Regions from separate parts of the Streptomyces sp. NPDC004838 genome, predicted to be linked through region 2. Evidence: riboswitches for the same ligand, from Rfam matches in the RefSeq annotation. Region 2 holds a riboswitch; the other holds the start of a gene.
What was found. A riboswitch is a leader RNA that binds a small molecule or an ion and turns the genes downstream of it on or off. The one in region 2 is predicted to bind S-adenosylmethionine.
Positions count from the first base shown of each region.

Region 1: it holds a riboswitch for S-adenosylmethionine, as region 2 does, so the genes downstream of both, thrC (threonine synthase) here and ACWEFL_RS04400 (aminotransferase class V-fold PLP-dependent enzyme) in region 2, are expected to answer to the same signal.

Region 1 covers NZ_JBSGAW010000026.1:64,110-79,301, forward strand. Annotated here, with positions in the region: gene ACWEFL_RS26590 (hypothetical protein) at 34-288, opposite strand; gene ACWEFL_RS26595 (glucosyl-3-phosphoglycerate synthase) at 327-1,409, opposite strand; SAM riboswitch class I at 1,607-1,756, shown strand; gene thrC (threonine synthase) at 1,750-3,159, shown strand; gene ACWEFL_RS26605 (MoaD/ThiS family protein) at 3,179-3,454, shown strand; gene ACWEFL_RS26610 (cold-shock protein) at 4,186-4,389, shown strand; gene groL (chaperonin GroEL) at 4,916-6,538, shown strand; gene ACWEFL_RS26620 (hypothetical protein) at 6,967-7,332, opposite strand; gene ACWEFL_RS26625 (helix-turn-helix transcriptional regulator) at 7,347-8,597, opposite strand; gene ACWEFL_RS26630 (radical SAM protein) at 9,281-10,405, shown strand; gene ACWEFL_RS26635 (hypothetical protein) at 10,402-10,566, shown strand; gene ACWEFL_RS26640 (GNAT family N-acetyltransferase) at 10,654-11,523, shown strand; gene ACWEFL_RS26645 (PTS transporter subunit EIIC) at 11,893-13,503, opposite strand; gene murQ (N-acetylmuramic acid 6-phosphate etherase) at 13,876-14,820, opposite strand; gene ACWEFL_RS26655 (MurR/RpiR family transcriptional regulator) at 14,843-15,192, opposite strand, start outside.
Region 2 covers NZ_JBSGAW010000002.1:461,899-477,090, forward strand. Annotated here, with positions in the region: gene ACWEFL_RS04365 (Ig-like domain-containing protein) at 1-370, shown strand, start outside; gene ACWEFL_RS04370 (hypothetical protein) at 487-888, opposite strand; gene ctaE (aa3-type cytochrome oxidase subunit III) at 1,128-1,745, shown strand; gene qcrC (cytochrome bc1 complex diheme cytochrome c subunit) at 1,853-2,662, shown strand; gene qcrA (cytochrome bc1 complex Rieske iron-sulfur subunit) at 2,659-3,741, shown strand; gene qcrB (cytochrome bc1 complex cytochrome b subunit) at 3,738-5,408, shown strand; gene trpD (anthranilate phosphoribosyltransferase) at 5,556-6,632, shown strand; SAM riboswitch class IV at 7,050-7,167, shown strand; gene ACWEFL_RS04400 (aminotransferase class V-fold PLP-dependent enzyme) at 7,328-8,716, shown strand; gene ACWEFL_RS04405 (glycerate kinase family protein) at 8,671-9,864, opposite strand; gene ACWEFL_RS04410 (SLC13 family permease) at 9,899-11,311, opposite strand; gene ACWEFL_RS04415 (response regulator transcription factor) at 11,419-12,093, opposite strand; gene ACWEFL_RS04420 (sensor histidine kinase) at 12,090-13,667, opposite strand; gene ACWEFL_RS04425 (small secreted hydrophilic protein) at 13,630-14,004, opposite strand; gene ACWEFL_RS04430 (Lrp/AsnC family transcriptional regulator) at 14,122-14,403, opposite strand; partial or broken gene ACWEFL_RS04435 (rhomboid family intramembrane serine protease) at 14,400-15,190, opposite strand.

The DNA of each region.
Region 1 (15,192 bases), on a different contig from region 2:
CCCGCGCCGCCTGCCCGTCGGTGGCGCGTCATCTCACGGGTTGCGCCGGCTGCGCGCCGCCGCGACGGCGATCGCCCCGGCGGCGGCCAGCGCGAGCCCCAGCCCGCTCAGCAGCCAGAGCCGCTCAGCGCCTTGGTCCCGCCCGTTGGGGGCGAGGGCGGGCGGGGCGGCGTCGGGCGGAGCCGCCGCCGTGACGGCCACGACGATCAGGACCAGGATGCCGAGGATCACGGTGAGCCGCAGAAGACTGCGGCGCGGAGAACGCGGAGTATCGAGTCGAAAAGTCATACATAGGATGTTCTGTCATGCATGACGCCCTATGTCGGCTATGCGGCACGACGCGCCGCATACTCACCGATCTCGCGCATCGGCTGTCGTTCCTCCGTGTCGACCTTGTGCGTCCTCGGTACGAACCCGTCCTCGCCGCGCGTGAACTGGGTCAGCGAGGGGCGCGTCAAATGCCCGCGGGAGAGCCGTAGTTGGGCGGTCCGGTAGATCGCCGCGGCCATTCGGCCCAACGCCTGGTCGTCCTGGTGCCGGTGCTTGCGGGAGCCGACGTCCACCTGTGCCAGCGCGTCGAGGCCCGCCGTGTGCAGCGCGTCGACGAGAAGCCCCAGCTCCACTCCGTAACCGACGGGGAAGGGCAGCCGCTCCAGCAGCGAGCGCCGGGCCGCGTACTCCCCGCCCAGCGGCTGGACGAACCCCGCGAGCTGCGGCCAGTGCAGATTCAGCAGCGGGCGCGCCACCAGCTCGGTCACCCGGCCGCCCTGCACCGCGCCCCCTCCGGAGGCAGACCCCGTGCCCCCTCCGGAGGCCGACACCGCGCCCCCGCCGGAGACCGGCGCCCCGGAGGCCGGCTCCCCAGGAGCCGCCGAGGCCGAGGGGCCCGCCGAGCCGTCTCCGGGCCCCGCCGAGCCGAATCCGGGACCGACGGGCCGGTCGTACATCGCCTTGACGAACTGAAGCTCCGGATCGGTCAGCAGCGGCCCGACGACCCCCGAGACGAAGTCCGCCGAGAAGTCCCGCAGATCCGCGTCGATGAAGCAGACGATGTCACCACGCGTCACCATCAGCGAGCGCCACAGCACCTCCCCCTTGCCGGGCACGGCCGGTATCCGGGGCAGGATGTCGTCCCGGTGCACCACCCGGGCCCCCGCCGCCGCGGCGACCTCCCCCGTACGGTCCGTGGAGCCCGAGTCGATCACCACCAGCTCGTCCACGAGCGGCGTCTTCTCCATCAGCTCGCGGCGGATCACGGTGACGATGTCACCGACCGTCGCCTCCTCGTTCAGGGCGGGCAGGACGACGCTCACCGTCGTCGTGCGCTTGGCCGCGATCAGCCTGCCCAGCGGGCGATCGGACGCCCGCCAGGTGCGCCTGCTCAGCCAGCGCTCCACTTCATCGAGCACGTTCGACTACTCCCCGGTCATGCACGTTGTGATCCATGTGATCCATGTGATCCATCTCGCGGTTCGGACGACTGTCTCCACCGCCCGGACCTTCGGTTACAGTCTTGAACAACGCGGATGACCGTCGCATGTCGGGGGTCCGGCGTTCAACAGTTCAACAATCGAAACCCATAATCGAAACACCCATAACTGAATACCGCTCATCCAGAGGGGCAGAGGGATACGGCCCGTAGAAGCCCCGGCAACCCTCCAGCCGGTCTCCGACGCGTTCAGCGCTCGCGAGGCTCCCGGCTCGGGAAGGTGCCAAATCCGTCTCATGGCGAGATGCGCCATGAGGAAGATGAGGAGAAAGGGCCTCGCCTCCATGGCTGCGCAGACCGTCGCAAGTACCTCGAACACCGGCAACGCCGACATCCCGGACAGTGCGGGTAATACGGAAAACGCCGGCAACACCAGCGGTACCGGCAACACCGACAGCTCCGCCACGCCCGGCACGCCCCCCGATCTCGGCCCCGCCGCCGCCCTCTCCTGTCGCGAGTGCGGAGAGCGCTTCGCCCTCGGCCCGATCTTCGCCTGCGCCTCCTGTTTCGGCCCGCTGGAAGTCGCGTACGACCTGCCGACGGGCGACCCCGAGGGACTGCGGAAGCGGATCGAGGCCGGCCCCGAGAACATCTGGCGGTACGCGCCCCTGCTGCCCGTCCCCGCCGACGTGGCGGAGAAGCCCAGCCTCAACCCCGGCTTCACCAAGCTCGTCAAGGCCGACAACCTCGCCCGCGAACTGGGCGTCACCGGCGGCCTGTACGTCAAGGACGACTCCGGCAACCCGACGCACTCCTTCAAGGACCGTGTCGTCGCCATCGCCGTCGAGGCCGCCCGCGCCTTCGGGTTCACCACCCTCTCCTGCTCCTCCACCGGCAACCTCGCGGGCGCGGTCGGCGCCGCCGCGGCCCGCGCCGGCTTCCGCTCCTGCGTCTTCATCCCGCACGACCTCGAGCAGGGCAAGGTCGTCATGGCCGCCGTCTACGGCGGCGAACTGGTCGGCATCGAGGGCAACTACGACGATGTGAACCGCTTCTGCTCCGAACTGATCGGCGACCCGCTCGGCGAGGGCTGGGGCTTCGTCAACGTCAACCTCCGCCCGTACTACGGAGAGGGCTCCAAGACCCTCGCGTACGAGATCTGCGAACAGCTCGGCTGGCGCATCCCCGATCAGATCGTGATCCCGGTCGCCTCCGGCTCCCAGCTCACCAAGATCGACAAGGGGCTCCAGGAGCTGATCAAGCTCGGCCTGGTCGAGGAGAAGCCCTACCGGATCATCGGCGCGCAGGCCGAGGGCTGCTCACCGGTCTCCGCCGCCTACAAGGCCGGCCATGACGTCGTACGGCCGGTCAAGCCCGACACCATCGTCAAGTCGCTCGCCATCGGCAACCCCGCCGACGGCCCCTATGTGCTGGACATCGCCCGCCGCACGGGCGGCGTGGTCGAGGACGTCGACGACGAGGAAGTCGTCGCCGCGATCAAGCTGCTGGCCCAGACCGAGGGCATCTTCGCCGAGACCGCGGGCGGGGTGACGGTCGGAGTGACGAAGAAGCTGCTCGACGCGGGCGTGCTCGACCCCGCGCTCACCACCGTCGTCCTCAACACCGGCGACGGCCTCAAGACCCTGGACGCGGTAGCACCGACCACCGGTCCCACGGCGACCATCCGACCGAGCCTGGACGCCTTCCGCGACGCGGGCCTGGCCAACTGACCCCCTGGAGATCCGAAGAATGAGCGTCAACGTCCGCATCCCGACCATCCTCCGCACCTACACCGGCGGCAAGTCCGAGGTCCCGGCCGAGGGCACGACCCTCGCCGAGGTCATCGCCGACCTGGACAAGAACCACAACGGCATCGCCGCACGCGTCCTGGACGACGAGGGCAAGCTGCGCCGCTTCGTCAACGTGTACGTCAACGACGACGACGTCCGCTTCGAGCAGGGCCTGGCGACGGAGACGCCGGACGGCGCCGGGATCTCCATCATCCCCGCGGTCGCCGGCGGCTGAGCCCTTCCCGGCCTCCGGAGCCCTCCCCGGCCTCCTGGGGCCCGGCCTCCGGAGCCCTTCCCGGCCTCCGGAGCCCTCCCCGGCCTCCTGGGGCCCGGCCTCCGGAGCCCTCGCCGGCCCTCTGGCGGCCGGCCTCCGGCACTCCGGCCCGGAACCCCGGCGGCCGGCCTCCGGAACCCAGGAGGCCGGGCCCCGGAAACCCCGGTCGCGGGGCCCTCGGACCCCGGTCGCCGGGCCTCCGGCAGGGCCCCTGCGACGGCCCTTCGACCGCCCCGCGACTAACGAAGAGTCCTTTACGCAGAGTCATTGCGATTGCCCCCTCCGTGAGACATCCGGAGGGGGCAATTCTGCATGGTTGAGCACGCTACAGTTGGGGAACGCCCCACCGCCGCTCGCGTCGACCGCCCGCGAGATCGCGCCCCGGCACGATAAGAAGCAGCCAAAGTGTCGTAGCCCTTTGTCTCATAAGTTCCCTTTGTCTGGCCTGATTTGCCCCGGAATTTCTTGAATTCCGGTCAATTACCCGATCGTAGGTTCCCGGAAATCTCGTCCCATTGCCCTGTTGCAGAGGGCAGTTGGGCAGATACATTCAGCCGCGGTCGACGCGTTCCGGCGCACACCTGTGAGGTCTCCCCCCGTCAGCGGCGGGCGGGATAGCTACGTCGGGTGAGGTATGACCCGGGTCCGCGAGGTGCGGTCCTGCGCAAGGGCCAGTAATAGGGGAGTTAGGCATGGCTCAGGGCACCGTCAAGTGGTTCAACGCGGAGAAGGGGTACGGCTTCATCGCGGTCGACGGTGGTGCGGATGTTTTCGTCCACTACAGCGCGATCCAGATGGACGGTTACCGCACCCTGGAGGAGGGTCAGCGAGTCGAGTTCGAGATCTCGCAGGGACAGAAGGGCCCGCAGGCCGACATGGTCAAACTCGCGGTCTGAGTCCCGATCCCGGACGCGCTCGGCATTCCGACGCGCTTTCACGCAGGTGGGGTCCGCATCCCGGTCAGGGGTGCGGGCCCCATGTGCGTGCAGGGGGCGTACGGGTCCCTGTGAGGCGCGGTACGGGACCGGTCCCGTACAGACTGGCGGCGCGCGGGTCCGTCCGTACGAGAGGCGCACGGGTCCGTCCGTACGAGAGGCGTGCTGGGTCGGGTCCGGGTCCGTACAGGTGTGCCCGGCGCGATGCCCCGCGGGAAGGCCGCGCCCGACTTCCTCCGCGCTCCCGCCCTCGCACCCGGACGCCGTCTCGGTCAAGCCCTCGGCTCAGCGGAGGCGCTTGCACTCACAGGGGTCGAGTGCTAATCATTGGCGTTAGCACTCTCAGGCTGAGAGTGCTTACCAAGGATCGGGTCGGTGAGGCCCGCACGCCATGTGGCACAAGGAAGCCGCACGGTGGGCAGGCCGTCCGTCGCGGGCATCAGCGCGGTCCGAGAGCTTCCCACCCAGTCCGTGGAGGACACTTCACATGGCAAAGATCATCGCGTTCGACGAGGAGGCACGGCGCGGTCTCGAGCGCGGGATGAACCAGCTCGCCGACGCCGTCAAGGTCACCCTTGGCCCCAAGGGCCGGAACGTCGTCCTCGAGAAGAAGTGGGGCGCCCCCACGATCACCAACGATGGTGTTTCCATCGCCAAGGAGATCGAGCTCGAGGACCCGTACGAGAAGATCGGCGCCGAGCTGGTCAAGGAGGTCGCCAAGAAGACGGACGACGTCGCCGGTGACGGTACGACCACCGCGACCGTCCTCGCCCAGGCGCTCGTCCGCGAGGGTCTGCGCAACGTCGCCGCCGGCGCCAACCCGATGGCCCTCAAGCGCGGCATCGAGAAGGCCGTCGAGGCCGTCTCCGGTGCCCTCCTCGAGCAGGCCAAGGACGTGGAGACCAAGGAGCAGATCGCTTCCACCGCCTCCATCTCCGCCGGTGACGTCCAGATCGGCGAGCTGATCGCCGAGGCCATGGACAAGGTCGGCAAGGAAGGCGTCATCACCGTCGAGGAGTCCCAGACCTTCGGGCTGGAGCTTGAGCTCACCGAGGGCATGCGCTTCGACAAGGGCTACATCTCGGCGTACTTCGCCACCGACATGGAGCGTATGGAGGCGTCCCTGGACGACCCGTACATCCTCGTCGTCAACTCCAAGATCTCCTCGGTCAAGGACCTGCTCCCGCTGCTGGAGAAGGTCATGCAGTCGGGCAAGCCCCTGCTGATCATCGCCGAGGACGTCGAGGCCGAGGCCCTGTCCACGCTGATCGTCAACAAGATCCGCGGCACCTTCAAGTCCGTCGCCGTCAAGGCCCCGGGCTTCGGCGACCGCCGCAAGGCGATGCTGAACGACATCGCCATCCTCACCGGCGGCACGGTCATCTCCGAAGAGGTCGGCCTCAAGCTGGAGAACGCGGGCCTGGACCTCCTCGGCCGCGCCCGCAAGGTCGTCATCACCAAGGACGAGACCACGATCGTCGACGGCGCCGGTGACAGCGACCAGGTCGCCGGCCGGGTCAACCAGATCCGCGCCGAGATCGAGAACTCCGACTCGGACTACGACCGCGAGAAGCTCCAGGAGCGCCTCGCGAAGCTGGCCGGCGGCGTGGCCGTCATCAAGGCCGGCGCGGCGACCGAGGTCGAGCTCAAGGAGCGCAAGCACCGCATCGAGGACGCCGTTCGCAACGCGAAGGCGGCCGTCGAAGAGGGCATCGTCGCCGGTGGTGGCGTGGCCCTGCTCCAGGCTTCCTCGGTCTTCGAGAAGCTGGAGCTGACCGGCGACGAGGCGACCGGCGCCAACGCCGTGAAGCTCGCGCTGGAGGCCCCGCTCAAGCAGATCGCCGTCAACGGCGGCCTTGAGGGCGGCGTCGTGGTGGAGAAGGTCCGCAACCTCACCCCCGGTCACGGCCTCAACGCCGCGTCCGGCGAGTACGTGGACATGATCGCCGAGGGCATTCTCGACCCGGCGAAGGTGACCCGCTCGGCGCTGCAGAACGCCGCGTCGATCGCCGCGCTCTTCCTCACCACCGAGGCCGTCATCGCCGACAAGCCGGAGAAGGCCGCCGCGGCCGCTCCGGGCGGTATGCCGGGCGGTGACATGGACTTCTGATCCCCTTCCGGGATCGGCGGACCATCGCGCGACCGAACGCGGGGCCGACCCGTGGCACAGGCCGACCGACCACCGGTCGGCCGAGTGCCGGGCCGGCTCGGCGCGAGGCCGCGCGTGCACCACAGACACAAGAGCACATACGAAGGGCGGCACCCCACTCCCAGGGGGTGCCGCCCTTCGGCATGTGCGGAGGCCCATCCCGACGCGCACCTCACCGACTTGGAGTACGCGGTCGAAGTGCTATGGCGTCTGACACAAGGCCCCGAGAAAGCGCCCTGAATCCGCGAAGGGCCGCTCAGACCGGACCGCATCGCGCCTGGTCCACAGGGTTCAGGGCGGCCTGCGACCCAGCCGGTCGACCCCTCGGCATACGAGCCGGGCTCGCAGCATGAGAATCCCCGCCGCAAGGAAGCGCGGCGGGGCGGTCATCAGCTCAGCGCCTTCTCGATCGCCTCGAAGATGTCGGCGTCGGTCTCCTGCTGCCAGGAGGGCAGGTCGGACCAGTCGGCCACGTAGCCGGGCTTCGGGTCCTCGAAGTGCTTGAACATCTGGGCCGTCCAGCACGTCGCGACGAACCGGCTCTTCTGCTCGCGGGACAGCCTCGACGTGTGGCTGCCGCTGATCTCGATGAACTGCCGGACCTGGTCGTAGACCGACCCCGCGGCCTCACGCTCCCACTGAGGGGTGTCTTCCCACGGGGTCACATAGCCGGCCTTCGGCTCGCCGGGGAAGTGCTGGTGCACTCCCGTGATCCAGGCTTCCCGGAACAGTCGTGCACCCTCGGTCTGCGACATGCCTACCTCTCTCGTCACGGCGTGCTCAGCGTGGCGATCTCCGCCCCCAGCTCCGCCACGCGGTGGTCCCGGCGCAGGGGGCCGAACTCGTCGCACAGGGCTCGGAGTCTACGGGCGACGTACCCGGACGCGGAGGCTCGGGCCAGGGCAGTGGCTTCCCTGCCGTACGCCACAACCTGCTCCGGATCCCGCCGCTTCGCGCCGATGGCGGCCAGGTCGGTGAGCACTGCTCCGCGTCGCCGGTACGACTGCCCGGGTGCCAGGGCTGTCTGCTCCAGGGCATCCGTCAAGGTGTTCTCCGCCAGGTCGAGACGGCCGAGCTGTACGTAGCGCGATCCCCGTTCCTCAGCCAGCCGCGCGCCGTCGAACCGAAGCCATCCGCTGTTGACGCAGTCCGCGGTGAGGTCGCGGACGGTCTCCGCCTGATCCATCGCGCGCTCGCACGCGTCTAGGTCGCCGAGGCCGGCGTATGCCTCGGCTTGGACGGAAGCGACCCAATGTCGAGTCGAGAGGTTGCTGTCCCCCCGGCTGGCCAGTCGCTCCGCCGCGCCGAGTATCTGCGCTGCCTGGCGGTAGCGCTGCTCGGACATTTCTACGTAGGCGTGGCGGACGAGCGCGCATGCCCACAGGTCGTACGCCTCGGCGTCCTTGCTGATCGACGCCGCGAGCGAGTACGACGCGGCTGCGTCGGAGTACCGGTTGCCGTCGAACGCCACCTCGCCAGCCAACTGGAAGAGGTCGGAGGCCGCCTTCAGAAGGGGCCGCGCGTTTCCACGGTGGCCCGCCAATGCCTCGTTCAGCGTCGTCAGCTGGTCACGGATGACGGGATACACGGAGCCCTTGGAGCGGGCCAGTCGGTAGACCTGCCAGAGATGGCTGTTCATGCGTGCGAAGTCGGCAGGAATCCTCCGACGGACGCCCTCGGTGAGAGCCTTGGCCTCCTCGACTGGCAGGGCGGTCAAAGCCCCGCTGACAGTCAGTACGCGGAGGAATTCGCGGCGGATCATTTCGTCGGGGTCTCCCGCGCTCGGGGGGTCGGACTGGTGCCCAGCGGCCTCCTGGCCTGCGGCTCGTGGCGGTGCCAGGAGGGTGTCCAGCTCTTGGAGGCTGACTTCGAGGGCGATGGCCAAGGCTCGTCGCTGGGGCGGCTGAGGAGCGACTCTGCCGCTTTCCCAGCGTCCGACCGTTGTGCGGTCTACACCGAGTAACTCGGCCAACTTCTCCTGACTGTAGCCCAGGGCCCTGCGTCGTTCCGCCAGTCCCATAGCACCCCCTCTCTGCGGTTTCGGCCCCTTCGGCACCCGTGCACGGACCTGTGTCAAGAGTGCCGCATGGATGCCGTGGAGACCTCCGACTTCTGGCGCTTTCCTGGATGTTGCCCTGGACGAGCAGCGGGATTCACAGAGGAGTTCGGTCATGACGACGAGAGACGAGGCTCTGGCACGCGAGCCGGATGACAACGCGCGGACGCAGGGCCTAGGCGCTGAGCAGCGGGTCCTTATGACGCTCAGGGTTTCCCGCGACTCCGGCCGGACTTGGGGCCAGATGACCGAGGTACAGGAAGACGAGAATCCGGTGACCCTCGACAACCCCGGTCACTTTCCGCCGTGCACGTGCCCGCGCTGCACGGACCACTCCCCGTGCTCCGGAGCCTCCTCTCAGGTGGAGTCGTGATGCGGTGTACACACTGGCGCCGGGTGCCCCTGGACCTGGTGCGGGAAGCGCGAGAGAGGTTGGCCGCCGAGTACGTCGACTCCCACGGCGGAGTTCAGTCCCGGCACCCTCTCCCTCCTCACAACGAGAGCTGCAGGGACTGCGGCGGTAGCGGCACCGACTCGTCCGGCAAGAGCTGCGGCACCTGCAACGGGCTTGGCGAGATCTACTGCCGCGCTGGCCGTCATGGCCTACGCGGGCCGTCACGTTCCACGATCCTGAAGGAAGGCCGCTGATGGCACACGCGCTGATCGCATCACCGTTCCTCGACGGACACCTGCTCCTCAAACCCGGAGCGAGGGCCGGAGCCCGAATCCCCCTCGGCCACTACGACGGTCTGCGGCAGGCTGCCGCCGACGGCGAGGATATGCCTACCTGGGCGGTGCAGACTGCCGCCGACGTGTGGGGTGTTGACCTGAGCGGTCGGCCCGCGCAGGGCACGGTGCTGGTGCGCAAGCCGTCCCCGTACGGCTACTGCCGCGCCTCCTGGGAGATCAACCTCGGCTGCAACTTCGGCTGCAAGCACTGCTACCTCGGCGACCGTCCCTTTTCCGGCCTCGGCTGGGAGGACAAGGTGCGGCTGCTGGACATCATGCGCGAGGCCGGTGTCCTCTGGCTCCAGATCACCGGCGGCGAGCCCACCATGGACCCGGACTTCCAGGGCGCTTACCGATACGCCTGGCAGGCCGGGATGATGCTCACCATCTCCACCAACGGCTCGCTGCTCTGGCGGCCGGACCTCCTCAAGCTCTTCCGGGCCTGCCCGCCCTACCGGCTGGTCGTCAGCATGTACGGAGCGAGCGAAGAGTCCTTCGACACGCTCACCCAGCGCCGTGGCGCGTGGAAAGCGTTCCGGCGCGGCATGGACGCCGCACGGGAGGCGGGCCTGCCTCTGCGCATCAACGTCGTGGTGACGGAGGACAACGCCTCCGAGGCGGACGAGATGGCCGCCCTCGCCGATGGGTGGAACGTCGAGAACCACGCCTACACGAACATGACGCCCACGATCTACGGCGGTGGCGAGCCACTGCTTGCTCAGTCCGCCGCCCACCTGAGGCAGCGCAAGCCGTTCGCCGGCTGCAACGCGGGACACACCTTCTTCCACGCCGACCCGCACGCCAAGGTGTCGATCTGCAAGGTCGGCCGGGACGACCAGATCGACCTCATGGCCGAAGGCATCGACGGCCTGGCCCGGCTCGGCGTCATCGCCGACCGCCTCATGCTTCGCACCGGAGGGTGCGAGGGCTGCGCCTTGTCCGGCACCTGCCGGGTCTGCCGCCCCCTGGCCAAGCACTACCAGGAAGCCAAGGCGCCGCTGCACAGCTACTGCCAACACGGCGACAAGGAGAACGCATCATGACCTCACCCGTACTGGTGGACCTTCTGCCGGGCCCGCCGACCTCGGCGCGTCGCGCGGCACCACCGGTCGCCGCCCACTCGGTGACCGCCGTCCTGGACCTGGACGACGTCGTGGAGAGCGCGGAATGCTCCTGCGACGCCGGCGACGACAACCCCCACTGACCGACAGATCCAGTCGGTTCCGTTCAGGCCCTGGCGTGTTCGCGCCGGGGCCTGAACCCTGACCGGCCGACCGTTAGGGTGCCGCTCATGTTCTTCCGCTGGGACTGGCTCCGGCCCGTACTGACCGCGCCGATCGTGCCGACTCTCGGCCCCGTCCACCCCCACGCGCTCACCGTCGACCTCTTCGAGGACACTCTGCGAGCGGCTGTCGCCGACCGGTCTTTCCTCCACTACGACAAGGACCGGCGCTGGAGTGGCGAGAAGGACGAGACGGTCCTCCGCGGCGATGTGGTCCATCAGCCCGACCACACCCTCATCCCCACCCTGACCCGGCGTGGACGCGGCACCGTCAAGGTCTTCGCCTACGGGCACCGCAGCGGCGTCGTGGACGAAGCCGCCGGGCTGGCGGTGAAGCTCGCCGCAGTGCACGACGCGATGAAGGCCCGAGTCGTGCGCCCGCTCGGCCCCGAGACCGGCTTCCCGCGAGGCACACGCATCCAGCTGAAGGACTTCACCACCTGCCCGTGCCCCGAGTTCGGCGGCCCGGTACGCCCCGTGGACGACTGGCCGAGCGCCGTGCGGGAGACCTTCGCGCCGTTCGCCACGGCCATGGCCGCTGACGGCCTGGCCTTCCTCCACACCCGGATGCGGGCAGGTAGCTGCGGCCCGGTCCTCGCCGCCGCCGTCGAGGACCGGATCGTGGGCGCGATCGGCCCCATGGAAGTACGCCCCGACGCGATCGGATGCCCCCAGCTCATGCCCCAGTACTTCGCGGTCCTGCCCGAGGCGCGAGGGCAGGGTCTGGGCCGCGCCCTGTGGCGGGCCGCGATGTACTGGGGCCAGTCCCACGGTGCCTCCTACCAGCTCCTTCAGACCGAGGTCGGCGGCCCATCCGACAGGCTGTGCCAAGCCGAAGGACTGACTTCCCTCGGCTTCAGCCACACCACTCCGGCGTAGCCGATTCAGCATCCGTACGCGCGCGTCGCCGCCCACCGCCTCGCGCTCGCCGCCAACGCCCACCGCTCCGCAGGCTCTCGTCGGCATCGCCAACCCGCTGACCCGTCGGGTTCGACCGGCTCGCCGTGATCGGGTTCAAGGCGCGACCCGGAACGACAAGCCCGGGGTAGCAATGGAGGTCCGCCGGCAGTCGTGGGAACTGCCGGCGGACCTTGTACGTGAGCATGGCGGTCGGTCAGTACGGCGTGATGGCCGAGGTGGTCGCCGCGACACCGGCCGCTTCACCGGTACGGTGAGCGAGCGGACGCATCCGATGGACGGTGCCGTGGCGACCGAGTCGTTCTTCGTGCCGGAAGTGCGCGAACCGGCTTACGGCTGGGGCGTCGGCGAGGTCGAGGCCCCGGCGCCGGACCCGGCCGGCACGGCCGACCCCGCGGGTGCGGCCGATGCGACCGGCGCGGCAGGCGCGGCGGCCGGTGCCCCGGCGACCTGAGTCGTGGGCTGCGTCGCGGGCGCGGCGTTGAACTCCTCCAGCATCGCGGGGGTGAACCCGAACCAGTACGTGGCGAGGAAGCCCACCACGTACCCGACCAGCAGCCCGCCCGCGTAGATCGCGACCGTCGTGCCGAGGCCGTGGTTGCCCTGAACCAGCGGGAACAACGCCCACCCCGAGGGGCCGATCGCCGTCGAACCCACCTTGTCGCCGAGCATGTTGAACAGTCCGACGAAGCCGCCGCCGAAGGCCCCGCCGACGCACGCCGTGATGAACGGGCGGCCCAGCGGCAGCGAGACACCGTAGATCAGCGGCTCGCCGACGCCCAGCACACCGGCAGGGAGCGCGGACTTGATGGTGTTCCGGATCGAGATGTTCTTCGGGAGCCTGACGTACACGGCCATCGCCGCGCCGACCTGGCCCGCGCCCGCCATCGCGAGGATGGGCAGCAGCACGGTGTAGCCCTGCTGCTCGATCAGCGTCGTGTGGATGGGGATCAGCGCCTGGTGCAGGCCCAGCATCACCAGCGGCAGGAACAGCCCGCCGAGCACGAAGCCCGCGCCCGCGCCGCCGTTCTCCAGCAGCCAGTTGGCGAAGTCGCCGATGGCGGTGGAGACCTCGCCGGCCACGAACATCAGGCCGAAGATGGTGACCAGCCCGGAGACGAGGACCGTCAGGGTCGGGGTGACCAGCACGTCCAGCGACTCCGGCACCCAGCGCCTGCACCATTTCTCGACGTACACCGCGAGCACCGCGGCCCCGAGCGCGCCGAGCACGCCGCCCTGACCGGGCGAGAGCTGCTGACCGAACGCGTCGATCTTCGCGACCCCCGGGAACACGATGATCGCGGCGACCGCGCCGCCCAGGATCGGGGTGCCGCCGAACTCCTTCGCCGTGTTGAAGCCGACGAAGACCGCGATCAGGGCCATGAATCCGCTGGCCATGGCGGCGAGCGCCGGGGTGACGGAGGTCAGCCAGCCGAGGTTGATGAGGAGGCCGTTGATTCCGGCGATGATGCCGCAGCCGATGAGGGCGGGGATCAGCGGGACGAAGATGTTCGCGATCTTCCGCAGGAAGAGTTTGAAGGGGGTGGCGTTACGGGCCTTCCGCGCGGCCTTGATCGCCGCGCCCTTGTCGGCCAGTTCCTCGGCGGTGTTGCCTCCCGGCGGGCTTCCGGCCTGTCTGCCGGCCTGCGCCCCGGCTGCCGCTCCCGCATCTGTCCCCGCCTCGGCGACCAGGGCCTCGAACTCCGGGGTGACGCGGGCGACGGTGCCCGGACCGAGGACGATCTGATACGTGTCGTCCTCGACCACGCCCATCACGGAGGGCAGCGCCTTGAGGGCGTCGTCCTGCACGAGCGTACGGTCGTGCAGACCGAGGCGGAGACGGGTCATGCAGTGGGCGACGGAGGAGACGTTGGCCGCGCCGCCGACGAGGGGAAGGATCGCGGCGGCGATGGCGCGGTTCTTGTTTTCGGGTGTGCTCATGTGCGGTGCCTTGCTGTGCGGGGGCGGTGCGGGTGCGTGTCCTTGAAAGGGGCTTGTGACGGGCCTGGCGTTCGGCCTGGGTCCTGGGGCTTGCGGTGGGCTGGGCGGCGGCGGGGTTTGCGGTACGGGCGGCGGCCGTGGGCGCCGGCGGCGGGCGGGCCCGTCGGCGGGAGCGTCGTCAGCCGTCCCCGTCCGCCGGGATGAAGCTCACGACGGCGGTCGGCCGACGGCCATCCGGTCCACCTGGGGCCCTCGGGCCGGAGTTCGGTCGGCGTCCGGTCCACCTCCGGCCGGCACCCGGCCAAGCGCTCGGCGTCAGCTCGGCGTTCGGTCGGCGTCCGGCTGGCGTCCGGCCGACGTCGGCCGGCGGGCTCAGCCGGCCGCCTGGAGCGCGGCGCGCAGCCGCCCGCCCGACTCCGTCAGGAGCCTCGCGGCCGTGGGCCCGTCGACCGAACCGAGAATCGTGAGGATCGCGGCCTTCACCTCGCCATCGGTCGCGGCAAGCGCGGCCTCCACCTCCTCATCCGACGCCCCCGTCGCAAAGGAAACGATTCTGCGGGAGCGGGCGCGCAGTTTCTCGTTGCTGGCGCGGAGGTCGACCATCAGATTCCCGTACGTCTTGCCGAGCCGGATCATCGTGATCGTCGTGATCATGTTGAGGACGAGCTTCTGGGCCGTGCCGGCCTTCAGCCGCGTCGAGCCGTTGAGCAGTTCGGGCCCGACGACGACTTCGATGCCGTGCTCGGCGGCGGCGGCGAGGGGGCTGCCCGCGTTGCAGGACAGGCCGACGGTGAGCGCGCCCGCGGTACGGGCGTACTCCACCGCGCCGATCGCGTACGGCGTGCGACCCGACGCCGAGATGCCGACGACGGTGTCGTCCGCCGTGAGGCCCAGCTCCGCCAGATCGTCCGCGGCCAGCCGCTCGCTGTCCTCCGCGCCCTCGACCGCTTCCACCAGCGCGGACGGCCCGCCCGCGATCAGGCCCACGACCTGGGAGGGATCGGTGTTGAAGGTGGGCGGACACTCGCTGGCGTCGAGCACGCCGAGCCGACCGGCGGTGCCCGCGCCCGCGTAGACGAGCCGGCCGCCGCGCGCCATCCGCTCGGCCAGGGCGTCGATCACGGCGGCGATGGCCGGCAGCTGCTCGGCGACGGCGACCGGCACGGTCCGGTCCTCGTCGTTCATGGTCCGGGCGATGTCGAGGGTGGGCAGCTGGTCGATGTCGGAGAGTTCGGGCCGGAACGCCTCGGTGGTGAGCGTTTCGAGCTGGGCGCGGAGTTCGCCGTAAGCGGGTGTGGCGGGTGTGGCGGAGGTCATGGGGGGCTTCCTCATCGGTCGTTCAGCGGCTGTTGCGGGGGCTGTGCCGGTGTGCGAGGGCTTCGTACGAGGCGGCGAGCGCGGGGGCCGCGGTGTCGTACGTGCGCTGGGCCACACCGATGAACAGGCAGTCCACCACGAGGAGCTGACTGGTACGGGACGACATGGCGGCCGGGCGCAGCTCGCTCTCGCGGGCGGCGGACGTGGTCAGGACGTGGTCGGCGTACTGCGATACGGGCGCGTCGGGGCGGCCGGTGATGGCGACGGTCGTGGCTCCGTGCTCGAAGGCGACGCGGAGGGGTTCGATCACATCGCCGGTCGAGCCGGAGTGGGTGATCGCGATGGCCACATCGCCGCTACGGAGCTGGACGG
Region 2 (15,192 bases):
CAGCATCGGCATCGCCGCGGACAGCTCGGAGGGGTACGACCTCACGGTGTACTACGCCGCACGGGTCACCTGGAGCGGCGAGTACGTCCACGCCGCGCCCTGGTCGGTCGACTCGCAGGGGTCGGCCAACGTCAGCCACGGCTGTGTCGGCATGTCGACCGGCAACGCCGCCTGGTTCTTCAAGACCGTGCGCGAGGGCGACCTCGTCGAGGTCGTCAACAGCTACGGCGAGGACATGGCCGCGTTCGGCAACGGCTTCGGCGACTGGAACATGCCCTGGGACAAGTGGCGCCAGGGCAGTGCCCTCGCCGCCGGGACGCGGGAAGGCAGCAGCCCCGCGGACACGGCGCGACTGCGCCCCCAGATCTGATGGGTGCCGCCCCTGCCGCTGTTCGCCGGGCCGTGGCACGAGAAGCCGTGGCACCAGATGGGGGAGAGGCACGAGAAGAGGTCCGGAGCCCCGCCCCGGACCTCCTGAAACCCCGCTCAGACCTCCAGGGCCAGCCTCGCGCGCAGCAGCGAGGCCAGTGCGGCCGCGAACTCCACCGGGTCCACGGGATGTGTCACGGCGGACTCCGCGCGGCTCCAGGTGGCCAGCCAGGCGTCCTGGGGACGGCCGATCAGGAGCAGCACGGGCGGGCAGTCGAAGATCTCGTCCTTGATCTGCCGGCAGACGCCCATGCCGCCCGCGGGCACGGTCTCCCCGTCCAGCACGCAGACGTCGACGCCACCGCGGTCGAGCTGGGCCAGCACGGCCGGCAGGGTGGCGCACTCGATGAACTCGACCTGGGGGACGTCGGCGGCCGGCCTGCGGCCTGCGGCCAGCCGCACCTGCTCACGGGTGTTGGCGTCATCGCTGTAGACCAGCACGGTGGCGGTCGGCTGCATGGTTCCTCCGCGTCGTTGGACCGGCCGGTGGATCCGAACCGGGATCCTTCGTTGGGTCAGGCGCCTCCGCCGGGGGTCTCCCCGGCGGAGCCAGGCCCTGAACGATGGATGCTACTCCGTCCCCCAGCGCGTCAACAGCGCTTCCGGCTGAGCCGCGATGGGCCGTTGGAGCTGGGAGGGAAGCACTGACACACCGAACGGCACCCCCCGGAGTGAGGGCGGGATAAGCGACCGACATAATGTCGGTCGTGGCGACAGCAACGACAGTAGAAATCGGGCACGCGCACCCGTCGGTCAATCGACCGAACCTCACCAGCGTCGGAACCATCATCTGGTTGAGTTCCGAGCTGATGTTCTTCGCGGCCCTCTTCGCGATGTACTTCACTCTGCGATCGGTGACGGGTGCCGACTTCTGGAGCGGGAGGGCAGACCTTCTCAACTTCCCCTTCTCGGCGACCAACACCACGATCCTGGTGCTCTCTTCCCTCACCTGCCAGCTCGGCGTTTTCGCCGCCGAGCGCGGTGATGTGAAGAAGCTGCGGACGTGGTTCATCATCACCTTCGTCATGGGCGCGATCTTCATCGGCGGCCAGGTGTACGAGTACACCGAGCTGGTCCAGCACGGGCTCTCGCTCTCCTCGGACCCGTACGGCTCGGTCTTCTACCTGACCACCGGTTTCCACGGACTGCACGTGGCGGGCGGACTGATCGCCTTCCTCCTGGTCCTCGGCCGCACCTACGCGGCCCGGAGATTCACCCATGAGCAGGCAACCGCCGCCATCGTCGTGTCCTACTACTGGCACTTCGTCGATGTCGTCTGGATCGGCCTTTTCCTCACGATCTACATGATCAAGTAAATGGGGGCAGGCGTTCACTGCCGAAGCGCACGCTTCGCGCAGACGCCGCCCGGAACAGACACAGTCCAGAAGCATCGACGCAGAAAATCCTGACACCGGGGTAATCCGTGAAAAAGCTCTCCGCACGACGACGCCATCCGCTGGCGGCGGTCGTCGTCCTACTCCTCGCGCTGGCGGCCACCGGGGGGCTGTACGCCGCGTTCGCACCCGCGGACAAGGCACAGGCTGATGACACCGCCCAGTCCCTCGCCATCGAGGAGGGCAAGAAGCTCTACACCGTCGGCTGCGCCAGCTGCCACGGAACCGGCGGTCAGGGCACCACTGACGGCCCGAGCCTGGTCGGCGTGGGCTCCGCCGCCGTCGACTTCCAGGTCGGCACCGGCCGGATGCCGGCCCAGCAGCCCGGCGCCCAGGTGCCGAAGAAGAAGGTCATCTACACCCAGGCCGAGATCGACCAGCTCGCGGCGTACGTCGCTTCGCTGGGCGCCGGCCCGATCACGCCCACAGCGAAGCAGTACAGCCCCTCGGGCGCGGACGTCGCCAGGGGTGGCGACCTCTTCCGTACCAACTGCGCGCAGTGCCACAACTTCACGGGCAAGGGCGGTGCCCTGACCAACGGCAAGTACGCCCCCACCCTGGAGGGCGTCAGCAACAAGCACATCTACGAGGCCATGCAGACCGGCCCGCAGAACATGCCTTCCTTCCCCGACGGGATCATGCCGGAGAAGGAGAAGCAGAACATCATCGCCTACGTCCAAGAGATGAACGACACCGAGGCCGAGAGCCCCGGTGGCCTGTCGCTCGGCGGCCTCGGCCCCGTCAGTGAGGGACTGTTCGCCTGGATCTTCGGACTGGGTGGGCTCATCGCAGTTGCCGTCTGGGTTGCGGCCCACACCGCTAAGGCCAAGAGGTCATGAGTAGCCAAGACATTCCAGAAGAGAACCTGCCCGAAGAGCAGGGAGCCGCGCACGGCGCGGCCGGCCACGGTGACGCCGTGGCCCGGCACGGAGAGGACTCGGCCGATCCCTTCGCCGATCCGGGGATGCCGGAGCACAAGCCGCGTATCCAGGACATCGACGAGCAGGCCGCCAGGCGGTCCGAGCGGGCGGTCGCGTTCCTCTTCACGCTGTCGATGCTGGCGACGGTCGGGTTCATCGCCTGTTACGTCATCTTCCCGGTCGACAAGATCGTCTACATCTGGCCGTTCGGTCATGTGAGCGCGCTGAACTTCTCGCTCGGTCTGACGCTCGGCGTCGCCCTCTTCGCCATCGGCGCGGGCGCGGTCCACTGGGCCCGTACCCTGATGTCCGATGTGGAGATCGCCGACCAGAGGCACCCCATCGAGGCGTCGCCCGAGGTCAAGGCCCAGGTCATGGCCGACTGGGCGGCGGGCAACGAGGAGTCCGGCTTCGGCCGGCGCAAGCTGATCCGCAACACCATGTTCGGCGCGATGGCGCTGGTGCCGCTCGCCGGCGTGGTCCTGCTGCGTGACCTCGGTCCGCTGCCGGAGAAGAAGCTCCGCTCCACGCTGTGGGCCAAGGGCAAGCAGCTCATCAACATGAACACGCACGAGCCGCTCCGTCCCGAGGACATCACCGTGGGATCGCTCGTCTTCGCCCAGCCCGAGGGCTTGGCGGAGGACGCCCACGACTGGCAGATCCAGATGGGCAAGGCGGCCCTGATGCTCGTCCGGATCCGTCCGGAGGACATCAAGGACAAGCGCGAACTGGACTGGTCGCACGAGGGCATCGTCGCCTTCTCCAAGACCTGCACCCACGTCGGCTGCCCGATCAGCCTGTACGAGCAGCAGACGCACCACGTGCTCTGCCCGTGCCACCAATCCACCTTCGATCTCTCCGACGGCGCCAAGGTCATCTTCGGCCCTGCTGGTCACCCCCTTCCGCAGCTGCGGATCGGCGTGAACGCCGAGGGCAACCTCGAAGCGCTCGGCGACTTCGAAGAGCCCGTCGGTGCCGCCTTCTGGGAGCGCGGATGAGTACTACGACTGACACCAAGCAGACCGCCCGCAAGGCGCCCGCCGGCGAGAAGGTCGCCGACTGGGCGGACTCGCGGCTGGGGATCTACTCCCTGGCCAAGGCCAACATGCGGAAGATCTTCCCGGACCACTGGTCCTTCATGCTGGGCGAGATCTGCCTCTACAGCTTCATCATCATCATCCTCACGGGTGTGTATCTGACGCTGTTCTTCAACCCGTCGATGAACGAGATCGTCTACCACGGCAGCTACGTCCCGATGCAGGGCGTGAGGGTGTCGGAGGCGTACGCCTCGACGATGGACATCAGCTTCGACGTACGCGGTGGCCTGCTCATCCGGCAGATCCACCACTGGGCCGCGCTGATCTTCGTCGCCGCGATGATGGTCCACATGATGCGCGTCTTCTTCACCGGCGCGTTCCGCAAGCCGCGCGAGGTCAACTGGCTGTTCGGCTTCCTGCTGCTCGTCCTGGGCATGTTCACCGGTTTCACCGGCTACTCGCTCCCGGACGACCTGCTCTCCGGCACCGGCGTCCGCTTCGTGCAGGGCGCGATCCTGTCCGTGCCGGTCGTCGGCACGTACATCTCGATGTTCCTGTTCGGCGGAGAGTTCCCCGGCCACGACTTCGTGCCCCGGTTCTACTCGATCCACATCCTGCTGCTGCCGGGCATCATGCTCGCCCTGCTGGTGGGCCATCTGATCCTGGTCATCTACCACAAGCACACGCAGTACGCGGGCCCCGGCCGCACCCAGACGAACGTCGTCGGCATGCCGCTGCTGCCGGTCTACATGGCCAAGGCGGGAGGCTTCTTCTTCCTGGTCTTCGGTGTGATCTCGGTGGTCGCCGCGATCGCGACCCTGAACCCGATCTGGGCGGTCGGTCCCTACCGCATCGACCAGGTCTCCACCGGCGCGCAACCAGACTGGTACATGGGCTTCGCCGAGGGTCTGGTCCGAGTGATGCCAGGCTGGGAGATCAACATCTGGGGCCACACCCTGGTGCTGGGCGTCTTCATCCCGCTGGTCGTCTTCCCGCTGGTCCTGGCCGCGATCGCCGTCTACCCGTTCATCGAGTCCTGGGTCACCGGCGACAAGCGCGAGCACCACATCCTGGACCGCCCGCGCAACGCCCCGACCCGTACCGCCTTCGGTGTGGCGTGGCTGGTCGCGTACTTCATCATGCTGGTCGGCGGAGGCAACGACATCTGGGCCACGCACTTCCATCTGTCGATCAACGCGATCACCTGGTTCGTCCGGATCTTCTTCTTCGCCGGACCGGTCCTCGCGTTCATCCTCACGAAGCGGATCTGCTTGGGTCTCCAGCGCCGTGACCGGGACAAGGTGCTGCACGGACGGGAGTCCGGCATCATCAAGCGCCTGCCGCACGGTGAGTTCATCGAGGTCCACGAGCCGATCAGCCAGGCGGATCTGCACACGCTCACCGCCCATGTGCAGCACAAGCCCATCGAGGTCGGCCCGGCGGTCGACGAGAACGGCGTCCGCCGCAAGATCGGCGTCGTCGAGAAGCTCAGGGCGAAGCTCAGCAAGGGCTACTACGGCGAGGGGAACCAGATCGTCAAGCCGACGAGCGAGGAGTACAAGGAGATCGCCGCGGCCCACGGTCACGGCGAGCACGAGGAGCTCCCCAGCGGGCAGGCGCGCCACTGACCGGCTGAGGTGATCCGACCCGATTCGACCGGCTGACCGGTCGCCACGGCAAGAGCCCCGTCCATTCGCTGGACGGGGCTCTTCGCCGTCCCCGGCGCTGGATAGGGTGGGACCATCCCTATTCGCATGTGGACCCGGGAGCGGACCATGAACGTTGTGACCCCGGCAGGCGGCGACAGCGTGGCGGACCACTCCTGGCCCGGCGTGCTCGAGTCCCTGCTGAACCATCGTGACCAGAGCGCCGACGCGACCGCCTGGGCGATGGACCGCATTCTCAGCGGCGAGGCGACGAACGCGCAGATCGCCGGGTTCGCCGTCGCCCTGCGGGCCAAGGGCGTGACCGTCGAGGAGTTCACCGGCCTCGTACGGACGATGTACGCGCACGCCAATCTGATCGAGGTGCCCGGCCCCAGCGTCGACATCGTCGGCACGGGCGGCGACGGCGCGAAGACCGTGAACATCTCCACGATGTCCGCGATCGTCGTCGCCGGAACGGGAGCGAAGGTCGTCAAGCACGGCAATCGGGCCGCGTCCAGCGCGTCGGGCGCGTCCGACGTCCTGGAGAAGCTGGGCGTCAATCTGGAGCTGACCCCGCGGCGGGTCGCGGAGGTCGCCGAGGAAGCGGGCATCACCTTCTGCTTCGCCGTGAAGTTCCATCCCGCGCTGCGGCACGTGGCGACGGCGCGGGCGGAACTGGGCATCCGGACGATGTTCAACTTCCTGGGGCCGGTGACCAACCCGGCGCGGGTGAAGGCGCAGGCCACAGGGGTCGCGGACGCCGCTATGGCACCCGTGCTGGCCGGTGTCCTGGCCGAGCGCGGCTCCTCCGCGCTGGTCTTCCGCGGTGACGACGGACTGGACGAGCTGACGACGACGGCGCCGTCGCACGTCTGGATCGTCCGCGACGGAACCGTACGCGAGGAGACCTTCGACCCGCGTGACGTCGGCATCGACCTGGTCCCGGTAGAGGCCCTCCGCGGCGCGGACGCCTCGTACAACGCGGACGTCGCCCGCCGCCTTCTCTCCGGCGAGGGCGGCCCCGTCCGCGACGCGGTCCTCCTGAACGCGGCGGCGGCGCTGGTGGCCCTCACGCCCGGCGACGGCCCCCTGGCGGAGCAGCTCTCCGCCGCGATGGCACGAGCGGCCCACTCCATCGACTCGGGCGCGGCCGGATCCGTGCTCGACCGCTGGATCACCGCGAGCAACACCCCGCCCACCGCCTGAGCCCGGACCCCGGCGTGCCCCCTCGCGGCTCGCCGGGTCCGCCGCCCCGGCCGCCCCGGTCCGGTCCGTGCGCCTCGGCCGCCGGCGGCTTCCCGCTGCCGTTGGCCGCCCGTGGCTCCTTCCTGCCCCGTTGCCGGAGGCCGGGCGGCGGAGCGCGTCCGCCGGGGGCCCGCCCTTCGACGGAGGGCGGCCCCGGAGACGCGGAGCGACGGCCCGTACACCGCGGTCCGTCCGGCGTACGAGGACGGCTCCTTGGGCCGGGCGGAGGCGGCCGGGGAGTGCGCGCACTCCGGCGCGGCGACCCTGCCCCGTCCGGCGTACGAGGGCGCACGGCCACCCCGGAAGCCGACGCTGAACAAGCACCCCGCACCGACCCCGAGTTGCGGCACACCGCACCCTTGCCATAACGTTCGCCCAGGTCATGAGTGACAGCGACTACGGCCCCGGCCCGCTGTCCGGCAACCCTCCGTCCGTGGCGGGGTGCCCCGGGTGAAGACCAGGCCGTGGGCAGCGAGGCCCACGGCAAGCGCGGACCCCTGCGAAACCCTGGGGTCCTGGTCCCGAGGGAGCAGTCTCGTGAGCAAGCGAATGCGATAGGGCGCGACAGCCCCTTCTTCCGCACACCCTCCACGCGAGCCCCTGAGCCGCCTGGAGCAGAGAAGCCATTCCGCCTTGTCCCACCGGGAGCATCCGCCATGTCCGCACGCCTGAACACCCTCGTCGACACCACCCCGCTGCCCGTCCTCGGCCGGGACGTGACCGTTCCGCTCGTCACCGGCGGCGAAGTCGCCTACGCCGCACTCGACTACGCGGCCAGCGCCCCCGCCCTCCAGCGCGTCTGGGACGACGTGGCCGCGTACGCCCCGTACTACGGCAGCGTCCACCGGGGCGCGGGCTACCTCTCCCAGCTCTCCACCGACCTGTTCGAGAACAGCCGGCGGACCGTCGCCGAGTTCCTCGGCTGCCGCGAGGGCGACCAGGTCGTCTTCACCCGTTCCACGACCGACTCCCTCAATCTGCTCGCCGCCGCGCTCCCCGCCGACTGCGAGGTCTTCGTCTTCGAGACCGAGCACCACGCCGCGCTGCTGCCGTGGTCCTCCCACGCCGCGGGGCGCGGGGGGAGGGACGCCAAGGTGACGTATCTGGACGCCCCCCGCACCCCCGCCGAGGCCGTCCGCACCCTGGAGCACGCGCTCGCCGTCCGCGACCCGCACGGACCCGCGCTGGTCTGTGTGACGGGCGCGTCCAATGTGACGGGTGAGCTGTGGCCGGTGCGGGAGCTCGCCGCCGCGGCCCATGCGCACGGTGCCAGGATCGTGCTCGACGCGGCGCAGCTCGCGCCGCATCACCCCGTCTCCGTACGGGAACTGGACGTCGACTGGGTCGCCTTCTCCGGGCACAAGCTGTACGCGCCCTTCGGCTCGGGCGTGCTCGCCGGACGGGCCGACTGGCTCTCGCGGGCGGAGCCGTATCTCGCGGGCGGCGGCGCCTCGCGCAAGGTCGCCCGGCGGACCGGCGGCGGTGTGGACGTCGAGTGGCACACCACCGCCGCCCGCCACGAGGCCGGCTCCCCGAACGTGATCGGCGCGTACGCCATCGCCTCCGCCTGCAAGGCGCTCACGGAGGCGGGCTTCGACGACCTCGTCGCCCGCGAGCAGCGCCTCGTCACACGGATCCGCGAGGGACTGGCCTCGGTGCCCGAGGTGAGGGTGCTGTCGCTGTTCGGCGACGACGCGCCCCGCGTGGGCGTGATCTCCTTCGTCGTCGACGGCTGGAACAGCTCGCACTTCGCCGCCGCGCTCTCCGCCGAGTACGGCATCGGCGTACGCGACGGCCTCTTCTGCGCCCACCCCCTCGTCCGGACCCTGCTGGACAGCGCTCTCCAGGATCCGGGCGAGTGCGGCTCGCCGGAGGCCGGACCGGGGGAGAAGTCCCTCAACGCGATCCGGGTCAGCTTCGGGGCCGGCACCCCCGACGAGCATGTGGAGCGGTTCGTACGGGCCGTGCGGGAACTGGTCACCGAGGGCGCGCGCTGGAGCTACCGCACCGAGGACGGCCGCTGCGTCCCGGACACCACCTCCTGAACCGGCAGCCGGGTCCCGATCAGGACCATCCGCAGGGCGCGCTCGGTCGCGTCGGCGAGGAACTCCCCGCCGCGACCGAGCGCCTCCGTGAGGCTGACCGGCGCGGGCAGGATCGCGCTGTACGCGTCCACCCCGGCCGACCGCACCTGGTGCGCGCCCTCGCCGATCGTGCCCGCCAGCGCGAGCACCGGCCGGCCGAACCGCTTGGCGCGCCGGGCCACCTCGGCGGGGACCTTGCCGCGCGGGGTCTGGTGGTCGAGCGCGCCCTCCGCGGTCAGGACGAGATCGGCGCGGGCCAGGCGCGCGTCCAGATCCAGATGGTCCAGCAGCACCTCGAACCGGGGCAGCAGCAGACCGCCGAGCGCGGCCAGCCCCGCGCCCAGGCCACCGGACGCGCCCGTGCCGGGACCGCCATACAGATCGGCCCGTACGTCCAGATCGCGCGTGAGGATGTACGCCCAGTGCTCCAGCGCGGCCGACAACTGCTCCACCTGCGCCGGCGTGGCGCCCTTCTGGGGGCCGAAGACGCGGGCGACCCCGCGCTCGCCGCACAGGATGTTGAACGGGTTGCAGGCGACGCGGATCTCGGTCCTGGCGAGCCGCGGGTCGAGCCCCGAGGCGTCGATACGCCTCAGCCGCGCCAGCTCCCGTCCGCCGTACGGCAGTTCGTCTCCGTCCGCGTCGAGGAGCCGAGCGCCGAGCGCCTGAAGGGCCCCGGCCCCGCCGTCGGACGTGCCGGAGTCGCCGCAGCCGACGAGGATCCGGCGCGCGCCCGCGTCGAGGGCCGCGCGGATGAGTTCGCCGACGCCGTACGTCGTCGTCGCGGCCGGGTCGCGCGCGTCGCGGGGCACGAGGGAGAGCCCCGCGACCGCCGCCATCTCCACGACGGCCGTGTACCTGTCGAGGAGCGCGAAGTGCGTCTCGACCGGCGCCCCCGTGGGACCGGTGGCGGGCATGGCGACCACCCGGCCGCCGGACGCGGCCGCCAGGGCCCTCGCCGTACCTTCGCCGCCGTCCACCAGGGGGATCAGGTCGATCTCGGCGTCCGGTACGACACGGCGCACCCCCTCGGCGATGGCCTTCGCGGCGGACTGGGCGGACAGGGATTCCTTGAAGCCGCTCGGGGCGACGGCGAATCGGGTCAGCATCACGGACTCCTGGTGCTCATGAGGGATTCGAGGTTCAGCGGACGGGCACGCCGAGCAGCGGCCAGACGCCCACGGCGAAGAGCAGGACGAGCGCGGCGATCAGCGGTGCCAGGAAGACGGAGAGCCGCAGGAGGTCGCCGGGGGTGTAGGTAGGGGTGCCGGGGATGTCGGCGTAGAGGGCGACCGGCTTGGCGGAGGCGGGCAGTGTGTGGCAGAACCCCGCGGCGGCGGTGGAGGCGAGGGCCGCCGCGACCGGATTGACCCCGGCCCCGACGGCCGCCGCGACCACCAGCGGCACCAGCACCGACGACCGGGCCGACCGCGACTGGAGCACCAGATGCGCGGCGGTGGACACGGCGACGACGATCGCCAGGAACAGCCAGGGCGGCAGATCCAGCGGAACCCCGCCCACCAGCCACTTCGCCGCGCCCGAATCGGTCAGCGCCAGTCCCATCGCCATCGTCGCGGCCATGAACAGCAGCAGCGACCACGGCACGGTCTTCAGCGCGTCCTTCAGCCGTACGGTGCCGAGCGCGGGCGAGGCCGCGACCACCGCGCCGATCAGGGCGACGACGGCGGGCGGCACCCGGTGGAGAGGTTCGCTGCACCACAGGGCGACGACCGTGGCGAGCAGCAGCGCGCACCGCGCCTCGGCGGGCGACCAGGGGCCGGTGACGGGCTGTTCGCTGTGCTCCTGGATCTGCGCGGCGGTGATCTCGACGGGTCCCTTCCGGTCCGCCCGCCGGGTGGTCGTGAGCAGGACGACCTCGGCGGCGAGATGGGAGGAGACGACGGCGAGCGGCAGCCCGAGCAGCAGCCACTGGGCGAAGCCGACGCGTTCCCCGGCCGCCTCCCAGAGCACGGACACCGTGATGAGATGCGCGCCGGCGCCGATCAGGGTCGCCACCGCGGACAGCAGGATGACGGTCGGGAACAGCAGCGCCAGCATCACCACCAGCCGGCCGCGCCCCGCGAGCGCCTTCGCCAGCGCCAGGAACACCGGCAGCGCGAGCGCGGCCCGCCCGGAGGTCGCGGGCACCGCGAAGGCGGTGACGACCAGTGCGGCGGTCGTCAGATGCGTCAACTGCCGTACGGTCCGGGCCCCGCCCACGAGGAACGCCGCGGCCCGCCCGGCGAGTCCGGTCCGCGCCACCGCCGCCGCCAGGACGAACGCGCAGATCAGCAGCCACACCGTGTCGTCCCCGAGCGTGCCGAAGAGGGTGTCGCTGCTGATCACACCCGTCACGGTGAGGGCCAGGCCCGCGCCCAGGGCGATGTACGTGTCGTCGATCGGCGTGCCGATCCAGGCGCAGGTGGCGAGGGCGAAGACGGCGAGGGTGATCCGCGCGTCACCGCCGAGCGCGGGGAAGTTCCCCGGCACGGCGAGGAGTGCGCAGACGCTCAGCGCCACGCAGAGGGTGACGGTTTGTCGCAGGTTCAGGCTCACATGATCGAGGGTTCATCCGCCCGGTGAGGGCTCCATGAGCCGATGATGAAAGGAACTTCACGAGGCCGGTGGGCGGGAGGACGTCCCGCCCCTCCCGAAAAACCGCCCTATGCCTGCGCCGACTCCGGCAGCCGGTACCCCATGCCCCGTACGGTCTCCACCCGGTCGGCTCCCAGCTTCTTCCGCAGCGCGCGGACGTACACGTCCACGATGTTCGAGCCCGGATCGAAGTCGTAGCCCCATACATGGGACAGGATCTGCTCCCGCGACAGCACCTGTCCCGGATGGCGCAGGAACAGTTCCAGCAGCACGAACTCACGCGCGGTCAGATCCACCGTGCGCCCGTCCGAGCGGGCCCTGCGGGTGCGCAGATCCAGGGTCAGTCCGCCGCTGCGCAGGACCGTGACCTCCGGTGCCCTCGCGGCCGTACGGAGCCGGAGCCGCACCCGCGCGAGCAGTTCCTCGAAGCGGAAGGGCTTGGTCATCCAGTCGTCCGCGCCGCCTTCCAGGCCGGCGACCGTGTCCCTTACGGAGTCCCGTGCGGTGAGGACGATGACCGGCATCGACACCCGGGCCTCGCGCAGTTGGCGCAGCACGGTGAAGCCGTCCCTGCCCGGCAGTCCGATGTCGAGGACGACCAGATCGAAGCCGCCGGTCATGGCGTAGTCATAGGCCGCGTCGCCGTCGCCGACGACGGTCGTGGTGAAGCCGTTGGCCCGCAGGCCCTTCTCGACGAACGAGGCGATGCGTTCCTCGTCCTCGACGATGAGTATCCGGTTCACGGCTTCGCTGCTTCCTGCTGGAGTATGAGGACGAAGGTGGCGCCGCCGCCTTCGGTCGGGCGCAGTTCCACCCGTCCACCGTGCCCTTCGGCGATGGCCTTCACAATGGCGAGGCCGAGTCCCGCGCCCGTGGCCCGCGAGCCCCGGCGCGCGGTTCCGCGGCGGAAGCGTTCGAAGATCACTCCGGCGTCCTGCGGCTGGACGCCGGGTCCGCTGTCGGCGACGTACAGCTCGATGCAGCCGTCGCTCCCACGAGCGCCGGAAGCGCCGGGGCCCCCGTCACCGTCGCCGCCACCGCCGCCTGCGCCGCCTTCAACGCCGTCGGCGGGCCCGGCGGCGAGGCGCGAGCCTATGCTGACGCGCTGGCCGGGAGCGGTGTGCTGGACGGCGTTCTGCGCGAGCTGGACCATGGCCTGCGTGATGCGCTGGGGATCGAGCCGCACCTCCGCGTCGGCGGCTCCGGCGAAGTGCCAGTCCCGCTCGCCCAGCGCCCGCGCCTTGACGAAGACGTCCGCGGTCAGCTCCCCGAGCTGTACGGCCTCCGGGGCGACGAAGTCGGGCCGCTCGGCCTTGGCGAGCAGGAGAAGGTCCTCCACGATCCGGCTCATCCGGTCCAGCTCCTCCATCACGAGCCGGACCGTCTCCTCGCGCTCCGCCGGATCGTCGCCCATCAGCTCCAGATGGCCGCGGACGATGGTGATGGGGGTGCGCAGCTCATGGCCCGCGTCGTCGACGAACTCCCGCTGGGCCGCGAACGCTCTCTCCAGCCGGTCGAGCATCGCGTTGAACGTCTTGGCGAGGGCGGCGATGTCGTCACGGCCCTGCACGGGGATGCGGCGGGTCAGATCCTGCTCGGTGAGCTGCGCGGCGGTGATCCGGACCAGGCGTACGGGCCTGAGTATGCGGCCCGCGACGACCCAGCCGATACCGGTCGTCATCAGCAGAGCCACCCCGGAGACGGCGAGGAGCATATGGAAGACGTCGCCCGCCTCGGCCTGCTCGCTCTCCGGGTGGATGGCGACGACGAAGGCCGCGGGCGCGCGGCCGTCGCCCTGCTCGATCGCGACCTTGGCCCAGCGGATCTCCCCTTCGGGCCGCTTGAGCGTGCCGATCGACTCGGGGGAGTCGAACACCGCGGCCAGGGAACGGGGATCGTCGGTCAGGGGGTGGCTGGTCCGCAGCTCACGGGATTGCACCATCTTCCGCGGAGTGGGTCCGGGCTGTTCGAAGAGACCCAGCAGCTCCTCGTCCGGGTCGGCGTACTGCCGCTGAAGGAACAGCCGCAGCAGCGGATCGGGGTCGGTGAACTTCTCGCCCGTCCGCGGGTCCATGCCGTGCTGGACGAAGTTGGCGAACTCGCTGGTCTCCTGGACGAGGAGGCCGTCGATGCGGTTGTTCACGTCGTGCAGCAGCACCGAGCGCGTGACGGCGGCGACCGCGGTCAGTGCCACGGCCATCACGATGAGCAGCCACAGAAGGATACGGGTGCGCGCGGAGACGCTGCGCAGACCGGCGGTGACCCATCCGCGTACGGGATCAGCCGTCGTCACCGTAGTCGTCGCCCCCCGGGCCATCGTCGTCCAGTCCACCGGTTCCGGAGCCGGACGGGCTCGCACCGGTGCCGCCGCCGGGTCCGGTGCCAGGTCCGGTGCCGTCGTCGTCGCCCGGTGAATTCTCGCTCACCGGTGGCGCCACCGTCTCATCGGTCGGTGCGGCCGATGAAGGGCTCAGTGTGCCCGACGGCGTGCCGGTGGAGCCGGACGGTCCCGCTGATGAACCGGTCTCCAGTTGCACCTTGGGCACGACCTTGGGCGAGTCGGGGCTGTCGGTGAGGGCATAGCTGGTCACCGCGATCCCCAGGGGTATCGCGACGACGGCCGCCAGGGCCGCGATGCGGTGGGAGAAGACCATGACGGTGATGGTGGCGGCCCCACCGGGGTGGCCGGATGAGGACAAGATGAAGACTTCTTCATCCGGACATGTCATCCGGTCGTTTCATCCGGCGGCGGCCTCATCCCGCGACCGTGATCAGGAATCGAGGCCGATCGCGAACGCGGCTTCGAGGTCGTGCTGGGAGTAGGTCCGGAAGGCGACGTGCGTGTCGGTTCCGAGGACGCCCTCGATCTTGCTGATGCTGCCGGGGATCACATCCGCCAGGTCGTCGTGCCGGGCCACCCGCACCATGGCGATCAGGTCGTAGGTGCCGGTCACGGAGAAGACCTCGCTGACGCTCTCGAGCGCCGCGATCGACTCGGCGATCTCGGGAATCCGGTCCACGCTGGTCTTGATGAGCACGATCGCGGTGATCACGGCTGACGTTCTCCCTCGGTGGCCGCTGCTGGGACCCTCACTCTAGTGCGGTGACCGGAAACGTTCACCGGCCCGCCTGTTCCACCGCGGCACCGGCCGGACGCCGGAATCGTCCCCACGCGTAGAGGAAGCCCACTCCGAACCCCACCAGATGTGCCAGATAGGCCACCCGGGGGCCGTCGACGGTGCCCGCGCCGGAGGCCGCCAGCCACTGGAGGACGAACCAGAAGAGCAGCACGATCCAGGCGGGAAAGCGCAGCGGCAGGAAGAACAGAAAGGGAAAGAGACTGGTGACGCGGGCCTTCGGAAAGAGGAAGAGAAACGCCCCGAGCACGCCCGAGATCGCTCCGGAGGCCCCCACGAGGGCCTGCTCGGAGCCCGCGTTGGCGGCGGCGAACGCGACCAGCGCGGTATAGCCGACGCCCAGATAGAACAGGGTGAACTCCACATGCCCCAGACGTTCCTCGGCCATCGCGCCGAAGACATGGAGGAAGAGCACGTTCCCGAGCAGATGCAGCCAGTTGCCGTGGACGAAGAGTGCGGTGAGCGGGGTGAGCAGGGTGCCGGACCGCCCGCTCATCAGATCGGCGGGGATCACCCCCCACCGTTCGAAGTACGCGCTCTGCGCCGCGAGCAGCGCGTCACCGGTTCCGTAGCCGGGATTGAGCCCCGACGCGGGGCCGACGAGGAAGACCGCGCAGCAGACCGCGATCAGGCCGTATGTCACCGCGGGACGGGTCGCCGGACCCCGGAGCGCCCCACGCGCCGCACCCCGCCAATCGATCACGG